Regions from separate parts of the Shewanella yunxiaonensis genome, predicted to be linked through region 2. Evidence: predicted binding sites of a transcription regulator. Region 2 holds the regulator's gene; each other region holds the start of a gene.
What was found. The regulator NrdR, encoded in region 2, represses ribonucleotide reductase genes. The targets are predictions, from matches to a motif close to AAACACNANATNTNGTGTTT.

Region 1 (6,537 bases), 960 kb from region 2:
TACTCCTGCAGGATCTTTTCATGTTCCAGACCGGTCAATTTCTGCAAGCGCAGATCCAAAATGGCCTGGGCTTGTTGTTCCGTTAGGAAGTACAGGTCTTCATGAATACCAAACTGCGGTTCCAGCCATTCAGGACGAGCCGCATCATCGCCGGCTTTCTCCAACATTGCCTTCACATTACCCAACGCCCATCCCTGTTCGGTAAGACGTTGTTTGGCTTCGTTTGGACTTGGAGAATTTCGGATAAGCTCAATTATCGGATCAATATTAGCGAGCGCGACCGCTAACGCTTCTAAAATGTGCGCGCGTTCGCGAGCTTTACGCAGTTCAAATACGGTGCGACGGGTGACGACTTCACGGCGATGCAGGATGAAGGCTTCCAGCATCTCCTTGATGTTAAATAACTTAGGCTGGCCATTTGCCAACGCCACCATATTAATACCGAAGGAACATTGCATCTGGGTCTGTGCGTACAGATTGTTCAGTACGACTTCACCCACTTCGCCGCGTTTGATTTCGATGACGATACGCATACCGTCCTTATCGGATTCATCACGCAGGCCACTGATCCCTTCAATTTTCTTGTCTTTAACCAGTTCGGCAATTTTTTCAATCAGGCGAGCTTTATTCACCTGATATGGGATTTCAGTGACGATGATACGCTCACGGCCATTGTCTTCGGTTTCGAAGTCTGCCCGTGCGCGCATGATGACTTTGCCACGACCAGTACGATAAGCCTCTTCAATACCTTTGCGACCATTAATAATCGCAGCGGTTGGGAAGTCCGGGCCGGGGATACATTTGATCAACTCTTCAATTGGCAGTTCTGGATTTTCAATCAACGCCAGACAACCATTGACGACTTCAGTCAGGTTGTGAGGCGGAATGTTAGTGGCCATACCCACCGCAATACCAGATGAACCATTGACTAGCAGGTTAGGAATACGGGTTGGCAACACTTCTGGGATCTGTTCAGTACCGTCGTAGTTAGGTACAAAATCCACGGTTTCTTTGTCGAGGTCAGCGAGCAGATGATGCGCCAGACGCTGCATGCGAATTTCTGTATAACGCATTGCCGCTGCAGCATCACCATCAATGGAACCAAAGTTTCCTTGCCCATCAACCAGTGTATAACGCAGGGAAAATGGTTGCGCCATACGCACGATAGTATCGTACACAGCACTATCACCATGAGGGTGATACTTACCGATAACGTCACCGACCACACGGGCGGACTTTTTATAGGGTTTGTTCCAGTCGTTTTTCAACTCATTCATCGCAAAGAGCACACGGCGATGAACCGGTTTCAAACCGTCGCGGACGTCCGGCAAGGCCCGGCCTACAATTACACTCATGGCATAATCGAGGTAGGAAGTTCTTAGTTCGTCTTCAATATTAATTGGCGAAATGGATGAAGCCTGATCAGTCATAAACTGCTCGATCCCCTTATATTAAGCTGACAACTTTTTGTTCCATGTCGTTGTCGAGCCCTACTAACGTAATGGGCCATTCTAACACAGTTATTGAACCCAGGTAGCCCTGATAACGGTTAGAATTCTACATTTACTCAAACTGCTGTTTATCTGCCGCTTTCAGTGAAAAACTTGTGAGAAATTTGCTTAAAAAACGCCGAGTTGGATGTTTTTTAAACAACACCAGTGTCTTGCCCTTTTTAAATACGACAATCTACCTAAGTTGCTTACCCATTGGTGGTCAAACTGTGGTTATAATGGTGCGTATTTTTATTTATCTCTTAAGGTATTGCCATGCAAGAAAATGCCAACGTAGACCCTCAGGAAATTGCCAAATTTGAAAATATGGCTGCTGGTTGGTGGGATCCTCAAGGGGAGTTTAAGCCATTGCATGAACTCAACCCATTGCGTCTGAATTATATTGATCTCAAGGCCGGGGGTATTTTTGGCCAGCAGGTTTTGGATGTAGGCTGTGGCGGCGGCATTTTGTCTGAAAGTATGGCGAAAATCGGTGCAAAAGTTACCGGGTTAGACATGGGCCATGAGCCCCTGGAAGTGGCAAAACTTCATGCGCTGGAAACCGGTGTTACCATTGACTATCAACAGCAAACTGCTGAAGAACATGCTATCACTCACCCAGATTTCTATGACGTGGTCACCTGCATGGAGATGTTGGAACATGTACCAGAACCTCAGTCCGTCATTCATGCCTGTTGTAACATGGTTAAACCAGGCGGATGGGTATTCTTCTCAACCATCAACCGCAATCTGATGTCGTGGGTGCAAACTATTGTTGGTGCAGAATACTTACTAAAAATGCTGCCAGTAGGTACACATGTTCATGGAAAGTTTTTGCGCCCATCAGAATTGATCGCCATGGTGGAACATACTGACCTGATCTGTCGCGACGCGTTGGGTATTAAGTACAATCCGATTACAAGTATTTTCAGCTATACCCCAAGTGTTGAAGTCAATTATATGATTGCCTGCCAGAAAGTAGATTAAAACTATGTTGCCAACGACCTACTCTGCACTGCTTTTTGACCTTGATGGCACCTTGGTGGATACGGCGCCCGATCTTATCGCGGCAGTAATGGCGACGTTGGCAGAGTCCAGACTCGAGAGTGCTGCCGATTTCGCTGAACTACGTGCTCAAGCATCAAATGGGTCACTGGCAATGCTCCAGGCAGCAGTGCCACTAGCAGATCAGGCACAGCAGGAATCGCTGAGGCAATTAATGTTGCGGCACTATCAGCAAATAAATGGGTCACAGGCCACACTCTTTGATGGACTTAGCGGATTGCTGTCTATCGCGGCAGAGCGTGGTATAGCACTGGGCGTTGTCACCAATAAACCTGCAATGTATAGCAAACCCCTGCTGACAAAACTCGGCTTGTTGTCGAAACTCAAGTCAGTAATTAGTGCTGATACCACCTGTTTTCGTAAACCTCATCCTGCCCCAATGTTACTTGCAGCGCAGCAGCTCAATGCCGCACCAGAGAATATCTTGTATATCGGTGATGCTAAACGAGACATCATCGCCGCTAAAGCGGCTAGTATGCCTTCCGCCGCTGCGTTATGGGGTTATATTGATGCCAATGACGATCCATTACAGTGGGATGCAGATGTGTTGTTACCGCAACCATCGCATTTGACGACGCTATTAACGAAAAGCCGGATGCCAGATCGTTAACGATCGCTGCATATTTTAGCAATCAAACTTCGATAATCTGTTTGCTTAAATTTTACCCAAAAGCCACTAATCCCCGTATTGACGGCGTTTGCCGCATCTGTCAGGGAAGCAAACTAAAGATATCCACAAGATATGCCCCGAAACGCCACTTGCAAAAAGCCGTCAGCCTCACTATCTTGGTATCTTGTAAACACAAAAACACCACATATTGTGTGTAGGTGACAATCACACCCACTAGTCCATGACTAATAAATGACAGTAGTTTGCCGCTAACAATCCATAAAAACAGCGGTGTACGGTCAGAGCTTGATTGTTGTACAAAGGAAGTTTTGATGGTGTTTGCCATCATCATTAAATATAAAAATCAGGGCCTATCTCCAATGAATAGCAATATGACAGTTACCAAACGCAGTGGCGAAAGAGAGAAAATTGATCTCGATAAGATCCATCGTGTTATCACCTGGGCCGCTGAAGGGCTGGCTAACGTGTCTGTTTCAGAAGTCGAATTGCGGGCGCATCTGCAGTTCTTCGATGGCATACCCACAGAAGCCATCCACGAAACCATCATTAAAGCTGCAGCAGATCTGATCTCTCCTGATTCTCCTGATTATCAGTTCCTAGCTGCCCGCTTAGCTATTTTCCATCTGCGTAAAAAAGCATTTGGTCAATTTGAGCCGCCAAAGCTCGCCGACCATGTCACCAAACTGGTTGAAATGGGCAAATACGATAAGCACATCCTTGAAGATTACAGCCTTGAAGAGCTGAATGTCATGGATGGTTATATTGATCATTGGCGTGATATGACGTTTTCGTATGCTGCAGTAAAGCAGCTCGAAGGCAAATATCTTGTGCAAAACCGCGTGACGCATGAAGTCTATGAGAGTGCTCAGTTCCTCTATATGCTGGTTGCCGCCTGTTTGTTCTCAGGTTATCCGCGCGAAACCCGTTTGCAGTATGTTAAAGATTTCTATAACGCAGTTTCTACTTTTAAAATCTCGTTACCGACCCCGATCATGTCAGGCGTGAGAACTCCAACACGTCAGTTTAGTTCCTGCGTATTGATTGAATGTGGCGACAGTCTCGACTCTATCAATGCCACCTCTTCCGCTATCGTTAAATATGTCAGTCAGCGCGCGGGGATTGGTATCAATGCCGGTCGTATTCGTGCACTCGGCAGTCCAATTCGTGGCGGCGAAGCGTTCCATACCGGTTGTATTCCTTTCTTCAAGCACTTCCAGACGGCGGTTAAGTCCTGCTCACAAGGCGGTGTTCGTGGTGGTGCTGCCACACTGTTTTATCCGTTATGGCACTTGGAAGTCGAATCATTACTGGTGTTGAAAAACAACCGCGGTGTTGAAGACAACCGTATCCGCCATCTGGATTACGGGGTACAAATCAATAAGCTGATGTATCAGAGATTGATCAAGGGTGAAAACATTACGCTGTTCAGTCCATCTGATGTGCCGGGTCTTTATGATGCATTCTTTGCGGATCAGGATGAATTTGAACGGCTATACGTCAAATATGAGCAGGATGAATCGATCCGTAAACGCTCGTTGCGTGCTGTCGAACTGTTCTCATTGATGATGCAGGAACGTGCTTCCACCGGCCGTATTTACATTCAAAACGTCGACCACTGTAACACTCATAGCCCGTTTGACCCTCAGGTCGCGCCAGTACATCAATCAAACTTATGTTTGGAAATCGCACTACCGACCAAACCGCTTAATGATGTTAACGACGCAACTGGCGAAATTGCTCTGTGTACATTGTCAGCATTAAACCTCGGTGCCATCGAAAATCTTGAAGAGATGGAAAAGCTGGCAGACTTAGCCGTTCGTGCATTAGATAACCTGCTGGATTATCAAGATTATCCTATCTTGGCTGCGCGTACAGCCTCGATGAATCGTCGGACGCTGGGTATTGGTGTCATCAACTTTGCCAACTATCTTGCTAAACATGGTGTGAAATATTCTGATGGCAGCGCCAACGGTCTTACCCATCGTACTTTTGAAGCCTTCCAGTATTATCTGTTAAAGGCATCCATGGAATTGGCGAAAGAGAAAGGTGCGTGTCCGTTATTTAATGAAACAACTTATGCGCAAGGCATTTTGCCAATCGACACCTATAAGCGTGATCTCGATAAAATCTGTAGCGAACCGTTACATCTTGATTGGGAAAAATTACGTGTCGATATCAAACAATATGGCCTACGTAACTCTACGCTGTCAGCCTTGATGCCTTCAGAAACTTCTTCGCAGATTTCCAATGCCACCAATGGTATTGAACCACCACGAGGACTCATCAGCGTTAAGGCCAGTAAAGATGGGCAGCTGAAACAAGTGGTTCCCGATTTCGAACAACTGAAGCATCGCTATGAATTATTGTGGCAAATGCCAAGTAATGACGGCTATTTGCAATTGGTGGGGATTATGCAGAAGTTTATTGACCAGTCTATTTCTGCCAATACCAACTATGACCCATCAAAATATGACAATGGCAAAGTTCCGATGCAAACTCTGCTCAAGGACTTACTGACAGCCTATAAGTTGGGTGTTAAGACCCTCTACTATCACAACACGCGTGATGGTGCATCGGATCAGCTTGATGATATCAGTATCGAAAAAGAAGATGACGGCTGCGCTGGCGGAGCCTGCAAAATTTAAGGTTTAACGGGGCCTGATGGCCCCTTTGTTTGGACGAACGCAATATGGCTTATTCAATTTTTTGTCAAACACCCAATGACGCCACTCGTGAACCGATGTTTTTTGGTCAGGCTGTTAATGTGGCACGTTATGATCAACAAAAATATGAACTGTTTGAAAAGCTGATTGAAAAGCAGCTGTCTTTCTTTTGGCGTCCAGAAGAAGTTGATGTTTCTCGGGACAAAATCGATTTTGTGCAGCTACCTGAACATGAAAAACACATCTTTCTTTCTAATCTGAAATATCAGACATTACTGGACTCAATTCAGGGGCGTTCGCCGAACGTCGCTTTTTTACCTTTAGTGTCGATTCCAGAGCTAGAGACCTGGATTGAAACCTGGTCGTTTTCCGAAACGATCCATAGCCGTTCCTACACTCACATTATCCGTAATATTGTGAATGATCCTTCGGTAGTCTTTGGTGATATTGTCGTCAACGAAGAGATCCTCAAACGTGCCACGGATATTGCCGATTATTATGATCACCTGATCCAGCTGACACAGGTTTATCACTTGCATGGCGAAGGTATTTTTAATATTGCCGGTAAACAACTTTCAGTGACCACTCACGATATTAAGAAAGCATTGTACTTATGTATGATGTCAGTGAATGCACTGGAAGCAATCCGCTTCTATGTAAGTTTCGCCTGTTCATTTGCCTTTGCAGA
Region 2 (6,537 bases):
CGGTCAAGCTCCAGTGCTTGGTTAAAAATTATCACTGATTAACGAATAAATCCGGCTCTGGCGAGCTGCTCCAGCGACACACCACCGGCAGCCTTTTCTGCTGATGATTGCTGCATCAGCCGCTCCAGATAACGGGCAATCTGATCCACTTCCAGATTCACCAAATCGCCCGCTTTGAGTAATGGCAATGTCGTCTCGCCGGACGTATGTGGCACGATGGTCAAACGGAAGCGATTATCCTTGACTTCATTGACCGTGAGGCTGACACCGTCAATGGCAATCGAGCCTTTATGCGCAATATAGCGCGCTAATGTTTGCGGCGCTTCCAGCCAATATTCTGTTGCCTTACCGCGAGCACTGATTTCCAGCACTCGCGCCTGTCCGTCTACATGCCCGCTAACCAGATGTCCGCCCAGACGGGTACTCGGCGTAACCGCTTTTTCCAGATTCACGGCCTGCCCGACTTGATAACGGTCAAACCCGGTAAGACTCACGGTTTCGGCAGAGATGTCGGCCACATAGCCATCCGATAACCGTTCAACCACGGTCAGACATACACCATTAGTGGCGATACTATCGCCTAACTGCACATCACTGAGATCCAGCTTGCCACTGGCTACCGTCAGGCGAATGTCATCACCGCGGCGCTCAATGCGGCTGAGGTGTCCGACAGCTTCAATAATTCCGGTAAACATGATTAATCCCCTAGTTTCAGCGTCAGGCGATTATCGACACCTACTTTACGTTGTTCTATTAATTGTAGCGATGGGAGGTCCGATAACTGTTGATACTGTGGCAGTTGCAACAAGTTGCGCCCGCTGGCACCAAGAATTTTCGGTGCCTGATACAACACCAATTCATCCGCCAGCGCATTACTGATAAATGCACCACACAAAGTTGCGCCCGCTTCCACCAGCACCGAGTTACAACTCGTTGCCAAATACTGCAACAAGGCGCTGAGATCTATGCGTCCGGCCACATCGGGTAATTGTAAACACTGTACATTTGCTGGCAGTGTTCTCATAAATTCTGCGGGGTACGCCTGACAACTGACCAGCAGAGTTTGCCCCGGCAAAGACAGCATACGCGCAGTCGCCGGCATCCGGCAGCGGCTATCCAGCACCACACGCAGCGGTTGTATGAGTTCATCTTCATCAAGTTGCTGCTGTAAGTAGCCCAATTGCTGATATCGCACATTCATTGAGGGATCATCAGCCAACACTGTATCAATGCCGGTAACGACAGCGCAGCTTAACGCCCGTAGTCGCTGTACATCTTCGCGTGCCGCTGGCCCGGTAATCCATTTGGACTCGCCATTTGCCAACGCGGTCTTGCCATCAAGACTCGCCGCGAGTTTCACCGTGACGTATGGTCGGCCACGTTCCATTCGCGACAGGAACCCCGGATTCAGTTTGCGCGCTTCATCAGCGAGTAATCCTGAGCAAACGTCAATCCCGGCAGCTTGCAACATGGCGATGCCACGCCCGGCGACCTGGGGATTAGGGTCAGTCATGGCAATCACCACCCGCTTCAGCCCCTGCGCAATTAAACCGTTGGCACAGGGCGGTGTCCGGCCATAATGACTGCACGGCTCCAGCGTGACATAGGCGGTCGCCCCTCGCGCTTTGTCACCCGCCATGCGCCAAGCATGGACTTCGGCATGCGGCCCGCCCGCACGTTGATGCCAGCCTTCCCCCACAATCACGCCGTTGGCATCAACGATAACGCAACCGACATTAGGATTAGGGCGGGTGGTATAACGGCCACGACGAGCCAGCATGATAGCCCGGCTCATCATGGTGATATCAATGGTCGACCACATGATTACTTCTTCTGCAGACTGGCGATAGCTTCGCCAAACTCTGAGACATCCTCAAACGCACGATATACCGATGCAAAGCGGATATAGGCCACTTTATCCAGCTCAATCAGCTGGTCCATCATCAGATTACCGATCATCTCAGAGGTGACTTCTCGTTCACCGGTGGCGCGCAGCGCCGATTTAATTTTGTTGATGGCTTCTTCGATTTTATCGATGGAAACCGGACGCTTTTCAGCAGCACGCAACATACCACCGCGCAATTTGTCCTCGTCAAACGGCTGGCGCGAACCATCGCGTTTAATCACTCGAGGCATTACCAATTCCGCGCTTTCAAACGTAGTAAAACGTTCATGGCACAGCGTGCATTCGCGACGACGACGCACCTGATGGCCATCCGCCACCAATCTGGAATCAATCACTTTGGTATCAGTCGCACTGCAAAATGGACAATGCATTATGCCTCCTGCGCAAAACAAACCGGGCTGTTCCAGCGGGGAACAGAAACAAAAATGGCCGCTGAATGCAGCGGCCATGCCAGTTTAATCGATCTGCCTGAAAAGGTTAACCGTAAACAGGGAAGCGAGCGCACAGTTCCAGCACTTTGCCTTTCACTGTGTCAATAACGGCTTCATCACTGGCGTTGTCCAGCACATCACAGATCCAGCCGGTGAGCAGTTTAGCTTCGGCTTCTTTAAATCCACGACGAGTGATCGCCGGAGTACCAATACGGATCCCGGAAGTCACGAAAGGTGAACGTGGGTCATTAGGCACAGAGTTTTTGTTAACGGTAATGTTGGCACGACCAAGGGCGGCGTCGGCTTCCTTACCAGTCAGTTCACGGCCGATAAGATCTACCAGCATCAGATGGTTGTCAGTGCCGCCAGAAACGATCTTATAGCCACGTTCCAGGAATACTTCTACCATCGCCTTGGCGTTGGTCACAACCTGCTGCTGATAAGCTTTGAATGCTGGCTCTAACGCTTCTTTGAACGCCACAGCCTTACCGGCAATCACGTGCATCAGTGGACCGCCCTGACTGCCCGGGAATACCGCTGAGTTCAGCTTCTTATACAGATCTTCGTCATCGGCAGCGGAGAGGATCAATCCACCACGAGGACCCGCCAGGGTTTTGTGCGTAGTAGTCGTCACCACATGTGCGTGTGGGATTGGGCTTGGATATACACCTGCAGCCACCAGACCAGCAACATGGGCCATATCCACAAACAGGAAAGCACCGACTTTATCAGCAATTTCACGCAGTTTGGCCCAATCAACGATACCGGAATAAGCGGAGAAACCGCCGATGATCATCTTCGGCTTATGTTGCAACGCCAATGTTTCCAATTCAGCGTAATCAATCTTACCCTGATCATCGACACCGTAAGGAATGATGTTAAACAGTTTACCGGAGAAGTTAACCGGTGAGCCGTGAGTCAGGTGACCACCATGAGCCAGGTTCATCCCCAGCACAGTATCACCGGGTTTCAACAACGCCATGTACACAGCGTAGTTTGCCTGAGAACCTGAATGGGGTTGCACGTTGGCATAAGTCGCGCCAAACAGCTGCTTAGCACGGTCAATGGCAAGATTTTCCACCACATCCACATACTCACAACCGCCATAGTAACGCTTGGCAGGATAGCCTTCGGCGTACTTGTTGGTTAACTGTGAGCCTTGGGCCTGCATGACCCGTGGGCTGGTGTAGTTTTCGGAAGCGATCAGCTCAATGTGTTCTTCCTGACGACGGTTCTCATCTTCAATAGCCTGAAACAGCTCCGCATCATAGTCGGCGATGTTCATACTCTTCTTCAGCATTGGTTACTCCAGCTGGACAGTCTTATCGGTAGGGTTGCGCGTATTCTACTCTGCTCTGCGTCACAATCCCAGCACAGAGGAGGATGAAAATCCTTCCACAGAAAGATGACAGTGTTTCACTTTGCGAACAACTGGCTCACCTGCGAGATACAGCTTCATCTGCTTGCAATACCCCAAATGCAATGCCAGTATCTGAAAAAATTAAAATAACCTCAAGGAACTGCTTCCGAGATGAACGTGCGGCTGTTTTCGCTGTTATTGTTAATGTTATTAAGTGGCTGCGCCAACTATGTGGCGCATCAGATTGCCGAACCACAGCGCCAACCCAGTAAAATTGTCGCGTCAGAGGATTATTACCAGAACGTGGATTTACAGCGCCACGATAATTGTCAGGCGCCCTGTATCCACTATGTCAGTGGTACACCGTGGACTGCCCAGCCCCCGAACAATTTTGCGGCAATGGATATTGTCTTTGGTGGTAACACCGAGATTTTGCCAGCGCCCTTTTCCGTCAAAGGGACGGTAGTATTGCTGCATGGCTATGGCGCCAATTGGAGTTACATGCTGCCGTGGAGCTTTTATTTTCAGAGCCGCGGTTTTCACACTTATATGCCAGATCTGCCAGGTCAGGCCAGCACCTCTGTCAGTGATTTCAGCTATGGTACGCGGGATGTTAATTACCTGAAGCCCTGGTTTCTGGGATTAAATGCACCGCGACCACTGATCATCGTCGGACACTCAATGGGCACCATCAGTGCCACTTATCTGGCAAAGGCACTGAATGCAGACGCGCTGGTGTTATTAGCCCCCAGCAGTCCGTTAAAACAAGCAGCTCCCGGTGCAGCCAGAGCCTTTCATCCGTTTTTGAGTCTGCTGATCCCCAACAGCAGTATTAATGCGGGAACACAGCAGGCGTTGCAACAACTGAGAATTGCCGATGTAGATACAGATTTGCGAGCGATGCTGGCAGGCTGGGCCCAACCGACATTGGTGGTGAGTGCGGCGCAAGATGAGGTGATCGCTACCGACTGGCCAGCACAATTGAATAGCCTACAGATGCAACGTCATCAGCGTGATGGCAATCATGTGGCGGTACTAAAGCCTGACAGCGACGCCCAGCAGCTGATGGACAACTGGCTTAAGACGGCACTGTCTTTATCCATGAAGTTACCGGCTGCCAACTGATGGCAGCCATCTTCCTAGCATTAATAGAGATCCCGGTGATAACGTCCCTGACGTTGCAACTCATCTAACAGGTTATCACCTAGAATTTGTAGCAACACTTGCTGCACACCCGCGCCGATCCCGTCAATAGCACCACAGACATAAATATGGGCGCCAGACGCCAAGTACTGTTGCAGTCGCGCGGCTTCTGCCTGCAGACACTGCTGCACATAACGGCCTTGTGGCCGTGACCAGGCAAAATCCAGATGGCTGATGACACCGGCATCAACGAATCCGGTTAATTCCGCCGCGTAGTAATTATCCAGCTCCGCGTAGCGCTCGCCGAACAACAACCACACTGGCGTTTGATAATTCAGCTTTCGGCGTTGCTGCAAAAAGCCGAGATAAGGTGCCAGTCCAGTACCCGCCCCGACCAAAATGAGTGGAACATCGGCCTGTGGCAGGTGAAAATTGCTGTGCGGCTTCAATCGTACTTGCCAGTTGCTGCCGACATCAGCAGTTGCCAACGCCCCGGAAGCACGCCCTTCCCAGCCATCAGTCCCGGCCACCCGACGTACCATCAACTGTACCTGGCTATCGATGCTGGCAATAGAATAGCTGCGCGGGGCCAAAGCAGCAGCGGCATTCACATATTGCTGAGGAGATAAACTGTTCTGAGTGACGGATAACGCTTCCAGACACTGTGCCTGTGCCTGCCATAACGGCATGACACCAGTATGCGTGCTGACCATCGCATCCGCGTCCAACCCTATCTGCCGCAGGTATTCACGGCTTTTAGCCTCTGACCATAGCGGTAATAGCTCAAGAATATCGCCTGCTTGCCAGTTGCCATCCACCTTGAATTCAAGATGGTACACCTCTCTGCCGCTGTCAGGATTAAGGCAGCGATGTTCAGTCAAGGTCGCTTGTTGCCAGCTGTCTAACGCTAATGATGAGGGCTCCAGGTGTAATTTTTGTGCCAACGCCGCATTCCATTGTTGCAGAGCTAGCTCGGCGCCGCGGTCAACTTCTTGAAGTGGCAGCAAGGTGCCAGCCCCCAGCTCACTGAAACGCTGTGCAAGCCAATGACCAAATGCACAGAAATGTTGATATTGGCGGTCACCAAACGCCAACACGGCCACATTCACATGATTAAGCGCCAATGCGGTAGTCGCTAACTGGTGTTGAAAGGCGATGGCGCTATCGGGCGCCTGCCCCTCGCCATAGGTTGACGCTAGCACCAGCACCTGCCGATAAGCACCCAAGTCTTGTGGCTGCATGTTGGCCAAAGAGCGCAGATGCACTCCGGCACCTTGTTGTTCCAACCAGTTTTTGAGGCGCTGACCATGAGCGGCTGCGGTACCACTCTGACTGGCGTAAGCGATCAGCGTTTCAGCACTGCCGGAGGCTTGTTCTTTGGGACGGGCGCGTCGATTAAAGAACAGCCATACGCCGGTCACGGCAAATGAAGAAAATGCCAGCCCCGCCAACGACCAAAGTAATTTACCGGTTAACCCGAAAAATAATCCGGTGTGCAGTGCATAAATGTTTGCCAGCAGATAATCCCCGCCATGCAGATCCGAATATCGCTGCTGCTGTAACAGCTTACCTGCGGCATCAAAGATCAAGACCGAAAATGCCTGTGGATGAGGAGCATCGGCTTCCAGATAACGGATCCGTACATTGCCGGTAGCTTGTGCCGGAAAGTACCAGCGGGCGAAATGCCCATCCGGTTT
Region 3 (6,537 bases), 1.3 Mb from region 2:
GGCGCTTATCCAATGAAAAATCGGTAAATTGCAAAGGTTGTCTCCATAAAATTCTGCGGGGGCATATTATAGCGGGTTTTACCGTGTTAGGCAGTTTTGATCTTAGCTTAGCTAGATTTTTCTCATTAGTTGTGGCGGAGATTCTTGAATCTGAATTTATCGCCCCGATAGAATGCATGAATAGTTCGTTAACTGCATCACCATACGGGAGTTATTGGCACATGGTAGACGCTTCACCGGTAATAGGGATTGCATTAGGCAGCGGAGCAGCAAAGGGCTGGGCGCATATCGGCGTACTTAAAGGGCTGGCAGCGATGGGGATCCATCCACAAAAAATTGCCGGCTGTTCTGTGGGGGCTTTAGTCGGCGCAGCTTATGCTAACGATCGTTTGGAGGAGCTGGAAGAATGGGTTTGCAGTTTTTCCAGTTGGGATGTGCTTGGGTTGATGGATATCAGCTGGCGTCGCGGCGGGCTGATCAGCGGCGATAAAGTCTTTGATGCGATCCAAAACCGCATTGGTGATTTACTGATAGAAGATTTGAAAAAGCCTTTTATCGCAGTGGCCACTGATCTGTATTCCGGCCAGGAAGTATGGTTTCGCAGTGGTGATTTACGCCAAGCGGTTCGAGCATCTTGCTCGATGCCGGGCATTATGTCACCCGTGCGGCAGGGAAAACGCTGGCTGGTGGATGGTGCGGTGGTAAACCCCATTCCGGTGTCTGTCTCGCGCGCGATGGGGTGTCAGGTGGTGATTGGTGTTGATTTACACGGATATCATCGCGAAAAACTGCAGGTATTGCCGGTCAATGTCCAAAGCATGAAAGCACAGCAGCAGATTGTAACGGAAACGGCCAACTCAGAAGCTCATGGTGATTCTGGTTTTATGGATCTGTGGGCCAAGGGTAAGGACTACGTCGCTGGGCTTTCCCATAAATTTTCTCGTGGCAACAAAACCGAACCCGGTATGCTGGCGGTAATGTCGCAGTCTATGGATATATTGGAACAGCGCCATAAGCGGGCGCGCTTAGTGGGTGATCCCCCAGATATTTTTGTTGTCCCTAATGTTGCCGATATCGGGACGATGGAATTTCACCATGCCAAAGAAGCCATTGCTGCTGGAGAAGCCGCTGTCAGACAGTCAGCGCATCTCATTGATGCGGTACTCGGCGAGTGTTGAGGTTTTAGCCAATGACGTCCGCAGCCGGTCACCGTGACCGGTTGCTGTGTTTTTTATCACATATTTTTCGCTTTTTTTGCGTCACTATCGTTGACTGACTCTCCGGTCAAGTAGTAATTAGTCACAATCAGCGGACGCCAACAACAAATTTTGCCAAGTGGTAAAAGCTGTCCTTTTACATGATCCAGATCAATATCCCTTTAGTGTTTTTGTAGCCTAATCTTACCACATATAGTGGTTAGCTAAAAAATGAGCACTATATATGGTTATTACAATCATAAGGGAGTGAAGATTATGCCAGTAGTGATTAAGAGGGACGGGTGTCGTACTCAATTCGATGAAAATAGAATCCGGGATGCGGTGCTTGCAGCCTCGACGCACTGTGGTATTAACGATGATGACTATGCAGCCACGCTGGCTGCGGTAGTGTCAGCTGCTGTTAAAGATAAAGCTGAGGTTGAAATCCAGGAATTACAGGATCGGGTGGAGAACTTGTTGATGGATGGTCCATACAAGTCTGTCGCCAGAGCCTACATTGAATATCGCCACGACCGCGATATCTGCCGTGAAACCGGCAGTAAACTGAGCCTAGAAATTCGTGGCTTGGTTGAGCAGACCAATACCTCACTGCTCAACGAAAACGCTAACAAAGATGCCAAAGTGATCCCGACCCAACGTGACCTGTTGGCGGGGATTGTGGCTAAACATTATGCCAAGCATCATATTCTGCCAAAAGACGTCGTTGACGCGCATGAACGCGGTGAAATCCATTACCACGATTTGGACTATGCGCCATTCTTCCCGATGTTTAACTGCATGCTAATTGACTTAGGTGGCATGCTGAATCATGGCTTCAAAATGGGTAATGCCGAAATTGAAACACCAAAATCAATTTCGACTGCGACCGCAGTTACTGCACAGATTATTGCTCAGGTTGCCAGCCATATTTACGGTGGTACTACTATCAACCGTATTGATGAAGTACTGGCGCCATTCGTGACAAAAAGCTACGAAAAGCATATGGAAGTAGCGCAGAAGTGGGGCATTAATAATGCTGCCGCGTATGCGGAAGAACGCACTGAAAAAGAGTGTCATGACGCATTCCAGTCATTGGAATATGAAGTTAATACCCTGCATACGGCTAATGGGCAAACTCCATTTGTGACGCTTGGCTTCGGCTTGGGCAAATCCTGGCAGTCACGCCTGATCCAAGAGTCCATTCTGAAAATCCGTATGGAAGGTCTGGGTAAAAACCATAAGACTGCGGTGTTCCCGAAACTGGTTTTTGCGATTCGTGATGGCGTTAACCACAGGCCGGGTGATTGCAATTACGACATCAAGCAATTGGCGCTGAAATGTTCCACTATGCGCATGTACCCCGATATCCTCAATTATGATGAAGTTGTGCGGGTGACCGGTTCCTTCAAAACCCCTATGGGTTGCCGTAGTTTCCTCGGGGCTTATGAACAAGATGGCGAGTTGCAGCACGAAGGTCGGAATAATCTGGGGGTTGTTAGTCTTAACCTGCCGCGGATTGCATTGGAAGCTAAAGGTGATGAAAGCGCATTTTATCGGATACTTGATGAACGGCTGGCCATTGCCCGTAAGGGACTGGATACCCGTATTGAACGTCTGAAAAATGTGAAAGCGCGGGTAGCGCCTATTCTGTATATGGAAGGTGCTTGCGGGGTTCGCCTGAAAGCGGATGACTGTATCGCCGATATTTTCAAGAACGGTCGCGCCTCTATTTCACTGGGCTATATTGGTGTTCATGAAGCGATCAACGCATTGTATGGCACCGGAACCCACGTGTATGACAGTGAAGTTCTGCGTCAGAAAGCCGTTGAAATTGTCGCCTATCTGAAGGCTGCCACTGTGCGCTGGAAAGAAGAAACTGGCTACGGTTTTAGTCTGTATGCTACCCCGAGTGAGAACCTGTGTAACCGCTTTGCCAAACTGGATGTCAAAGAGTTTGGCATGGTGCCTGGTGTTACCGATAAAGGGTATTACACCAACAGCTTCCACTTGGATGTTGAAAAGTCAGTTAATCCGTATGACAAGATCGACTTTGAACAGCCATATCCTGAAGTGTCAAATGGCGGTTTCATCTGTTACGGCGAATATCCCAATATGCAACGTAACGTAGAAGCGCTTGAAAACGTTTGGGATTATAGCTATACCCGCGTGCCATATTACGGTACTAACACGCCTATTGATGAATGTTACGACTGCGGCTATACCGGAGAATTCAGTTGTACCAGTAAAGGGTTTGTGTGCCCGAAATGTGGCAACCATGATCCGGCTCGGGTGTCTGTTATCCGTCGTGTCTGTGGATACCTTGGGAGTCCTGATGCCAGACCCTTTAACCAAGGCAAGCAGGAAGAAGTAAAACGTCGTGTAAAACATCTTTGAGTACAACCAGGTGCGCCCGAGCGGGCGCACCAGAGGACAATATCATGAATTATCATCGTTATTATCAGGTCGATGTAGTCAATGGTCCCGGTACTCGCTGCACCCTGTTTGTTTCCGGCTGTGAGCACCAGTGCCGAGGCTGTTATAACCAGTCCACCTGGGATCCTCGTTCTGGTCATCTGTTTGATAAAAAGATGGAAGACCAGATTATTAAGGATTTAAACGATAGCCGCATACACCGTCGCGGTCTGTCACTCTCTGGTGGTGACCCACTGTTTCCAGCTAATGTCCCGGCAGTATTGCAACTCCTCAAGCGCGTAAGACAGGAATGTGATGGCAAGGATGTCTGGCTGTGGACCGGTTATAAATTAAGTGAGCTGAACGCAGCGCAACGTTCTGTTTTGCCCTATATCGATGTGTTGATTGATGGCAAATTTGAGCAAACGCTGGCCGATCCATCATTGATTTATCGTGGTTCCAGTAACCAGATTGTGCATCATCTGCACGAGCATCAATGACACTCTGCAATTTGATGGGTTATATCGAAAAATAGCCGTCATTTTTTGCATTCACAAACCACTGCCGTCATAGCCGGAAATTGTTATACTTCACAGTCAACGGTTTTCAGGTTACTAACTGTGCGGCAGTGCTTTTCTAAAGTAGAACAAGCCTTTGCTACAGGTATTCCGATTTAACGTGAAACAGCCTAAAATGGCCCGCCTGAATCAATGTATATGTAAGTCTCTATGCTGAGAGACATTAACCGTCTCATGGAATGAGAGCAGTAGTTAAGGTTAATCGATGTCAATTAAATATATTGCCACTGCCAAGCTACCAACGCCTTGGGGTATTTTTGCAATGCACGGTTTCGAAGACACTGAAACTGGCAAGGAACATGTGGCATTGACCTATGGTGAGTTGAATGCGCAAGAGCCAATGCTAGGACGTATTCATTCTGAATGTCTCACCGGTGATGCACTTTTCAGTTTGCGTTGTGATTGTGGTTTTCAATTGCAAACTGCGATGCAGAACATTGCCGCAGAAGGTCGCGGTTTTATTCTCTATTTGCGTCAGGAAGGGCGGGGAATTGGGTTGCTCAATAAAATCCGTGCTTATGCATTACAGGATCAAGGAGCCAATACCGTTGAAGCAAATGAGCAGTTAGGCTTCCCGGCCGATATGCGCAAATACGATATGATTGCCCCCATGCTGGAAAAGATCGGCGTCCACAAAGTACGGCTGATGACCAACAATCCGCGCAAGATGAAAGCCATGAAGGATATTGGCGTCGAAGTCGTGGAACGGGTGCCGCTGCAAGTAGGTAAAAACCGCTACAACGAGTTTTACCTGAAAACCAAATCTCACGAATTAGGGCATTTAATTCCGGATTCCTATTTTGAGGAACATCAGGATTAACTTTCCGAGGGTTGTGAATAAAGGCCGGATTATCCGGCCTTTATCGTTAATAGCGAATTAAATCCCGTCTTGCCATTGCGCCCAGTGCGCAATGATATCTTGGGTTACCGCATCGGCAACGCGGTAAGCATTTACAACCGCAGGCTTATACCCACTACCGTTAGCCGCCAGCGCTTGCACCGGAGTTTGTCCAGGTGCTTCCTGGTCGTAATCGGAAGCTGTACGGAGTACCAGTACTCGGTTGAAGTCGAGCTTCCCTGCATCTGCACCACGTTTCAAAGCTGTCAAACTGGCATTGTCTTCCATTTGTGAGGTACACACATCAGCGGCGCCATCTGTCAGCAGCTTTGCGTATTGGTCCATGGCGTTGGCAATGGCGGAACCCACCCAAAAGGTATCGGTGGAAACCGTGTCGCACACCGACACAAACGGAGCTTTGGTAGCAACAGAACCCACAGGAAACATTTTTCGATCGGCCTGAGCTTCCGGGGTATCCAGCAGTTCAACATTTTTACTCAGCATATAGGCTTTATTGACTAAAGCGCCATTAAGTTCGAACACTTCACTGCCTGCATGCCACTTCGGCTTTTCTCCGGGGTGAATGGTGCCTAAGGCAAACATTCCCGTGGTCCATTCTTTGGGCATCTGCCGCGCATCAATTCGATGTACCAGTCCGCCGTCAATCACATATTGAGCCCAGTGCGCCGAGCCCAACGTGCCTTTTCGCGGATCGACACCACCAATACCGGCGATGATGATATAGGTTTGGCGTAGGTCGAGTTGGCTGCTAAAAGCCACCGATGTCAGCGTTGTGGCGGCATTGGCATACCCCATCGCGGTTGTCAGCATACATACAGCTTGATCATTACATTTTAAATCGGGGTAATCGGCACTGAGGCCCGGTAATGGGTAGGTATGGGTAAACTTAGCGTGCTGTTCCCAAGGTTTTGCTTCACTGCCAAACATGGTCACAATGAGCACTTTTGGGGTTACGGTTGTTGCCGGTAATGCTGCCAAAACGGGTTGCGCGAAACCGGTTGTGCTGATTGCAACCGTCGCTGAAAGATACTTAAAAAACGTGCCTATCATAACGCCTCTATGTCGTGTAGTGCCAGAGATGAATGTATATAACTTATTGTTTTATTTAGGTGGAAACGAAAACTAAACCAATGTTGAGTCCTGTTGGAAATGCGTAACCAGACAGCATCAAAAGGACTTAATAATCGAATCAACAGCTTAACATGTAATTTCGGCAGCATATTGAGTTTATTGCGATGATTTTTTTCAAACCTTTATCTTTAGGATTGGGGGAGTAATCCAAAGCATCTCATTAGGACCTGTTTTCATGCTTTTTATTGAAATGCTCAGAAGATCTTAAGGTTTGCTCGGTACTTTGCATTAGCAGTTGGCTGATAACGGCATGTTTTATTGAAATCAATACTGTCATAAACACGCGTTATTCTGCTTAGCAGGTTTAGATGTGGAGCACATATGCTTAATTCCGGTAAAACCGCCAAGTTAAATGCGCGCA

Region 1: the regulator NrdR is predicted to act here: its motif matches at 3,362-3,381, upstream of nrdA (class 1a ribonucleoside-diphosphate reductase subunit alpha).
Region 3: the regulator NrdR is predicted to act here: its motif matches at 1,399-1,418, upstream of nrdD (anaerobic ribonucleoside-triphosphate reductase).

Annotation. Positions count from the first base shown of each region.
Region 1 covers NZ_CP073587.1:1,955,513-1,962,049, forward strand. Annotated here, with positions in the region: gene gyrA (DNA topoisomerase (ATP-hydrolyzing) subunit A) at 1-1,430, opposite strand, end outside; gene ubiG (bifunctional 2-polyprenyl-6-hydroxyphenol methylase/3-demethylubiquinol 3-O-methyltransferase UbiG) at 1,767-2,477, shown strand; gene KDN34_RS08980 (HAD family hydrolase) at 2,482-3,165, shown strand; gene nrdA (class 1a ribonucleoside-diphosphate reductase subunit alpha) at 3,546-5,831, shown strand; gene nrdB (class Ia ribonucleoside-diphosphate reductase subunit beta) at 5,876-6,537, shown strand, end outside.
Region 2 covers NZ_CP073587.1:995,479-1,002,015, reverse strand. Annotated here, with positions in the region: gene KDN34_RS04685 (riboflavin synthase) at 39-695, opposite strand; gene ribD (bifunctional diaminohydroxyphosphoribosylaminopyrimidine deaminase/5-amino-6-(5-phosphoribosylamino)uracil reductase RibD) at 698-1,822, opposite strand; gene nrdR (transcriptional regulator NrdR) at 1,825-2,277, opposite strand; gene glyA (serine hydroxymethyltransferase) at 2,384-3,637, opposite strand; gene KDN34_RS04665 (alpha/beta hydrolase) at 3,869-4,822, shown strand; gene KDN34_RS04660 (PepSY domain-containing protein) at 4,843-6,537, opposite strand, start outside.
Region 3 covers NZ_CP073587.1:2,254,058-2,260,594, reverse strand. Annotated here, with positions in the region: gene KDN34_RS10345 (DEAD/DEAH box helicase) at 1-34, opposite strand, end outside; gene rssA (patatin-like phospholipase RssA) at 222-1,178, shown strand; gene nrdD (anaerobic ribonucleoside-triphosphate reductase) at 1,473-3,590, shown strand; gene nrdG (anaerobic ribonucleoside-triphosphate reductase-activating protein) at 3,635-4,108, shown strand; gene ribA (GTP cyclohydrolase II) at 4,392-5,006, shown strand; gene KDN34_RS10320 (purine-nucleoside phosphorylase) at 5,064-6,095, opposite strand; gene KDN34_RS10315 (tyrosine-protein phosphatase) at 6,498-6,537, shown strand, end outside.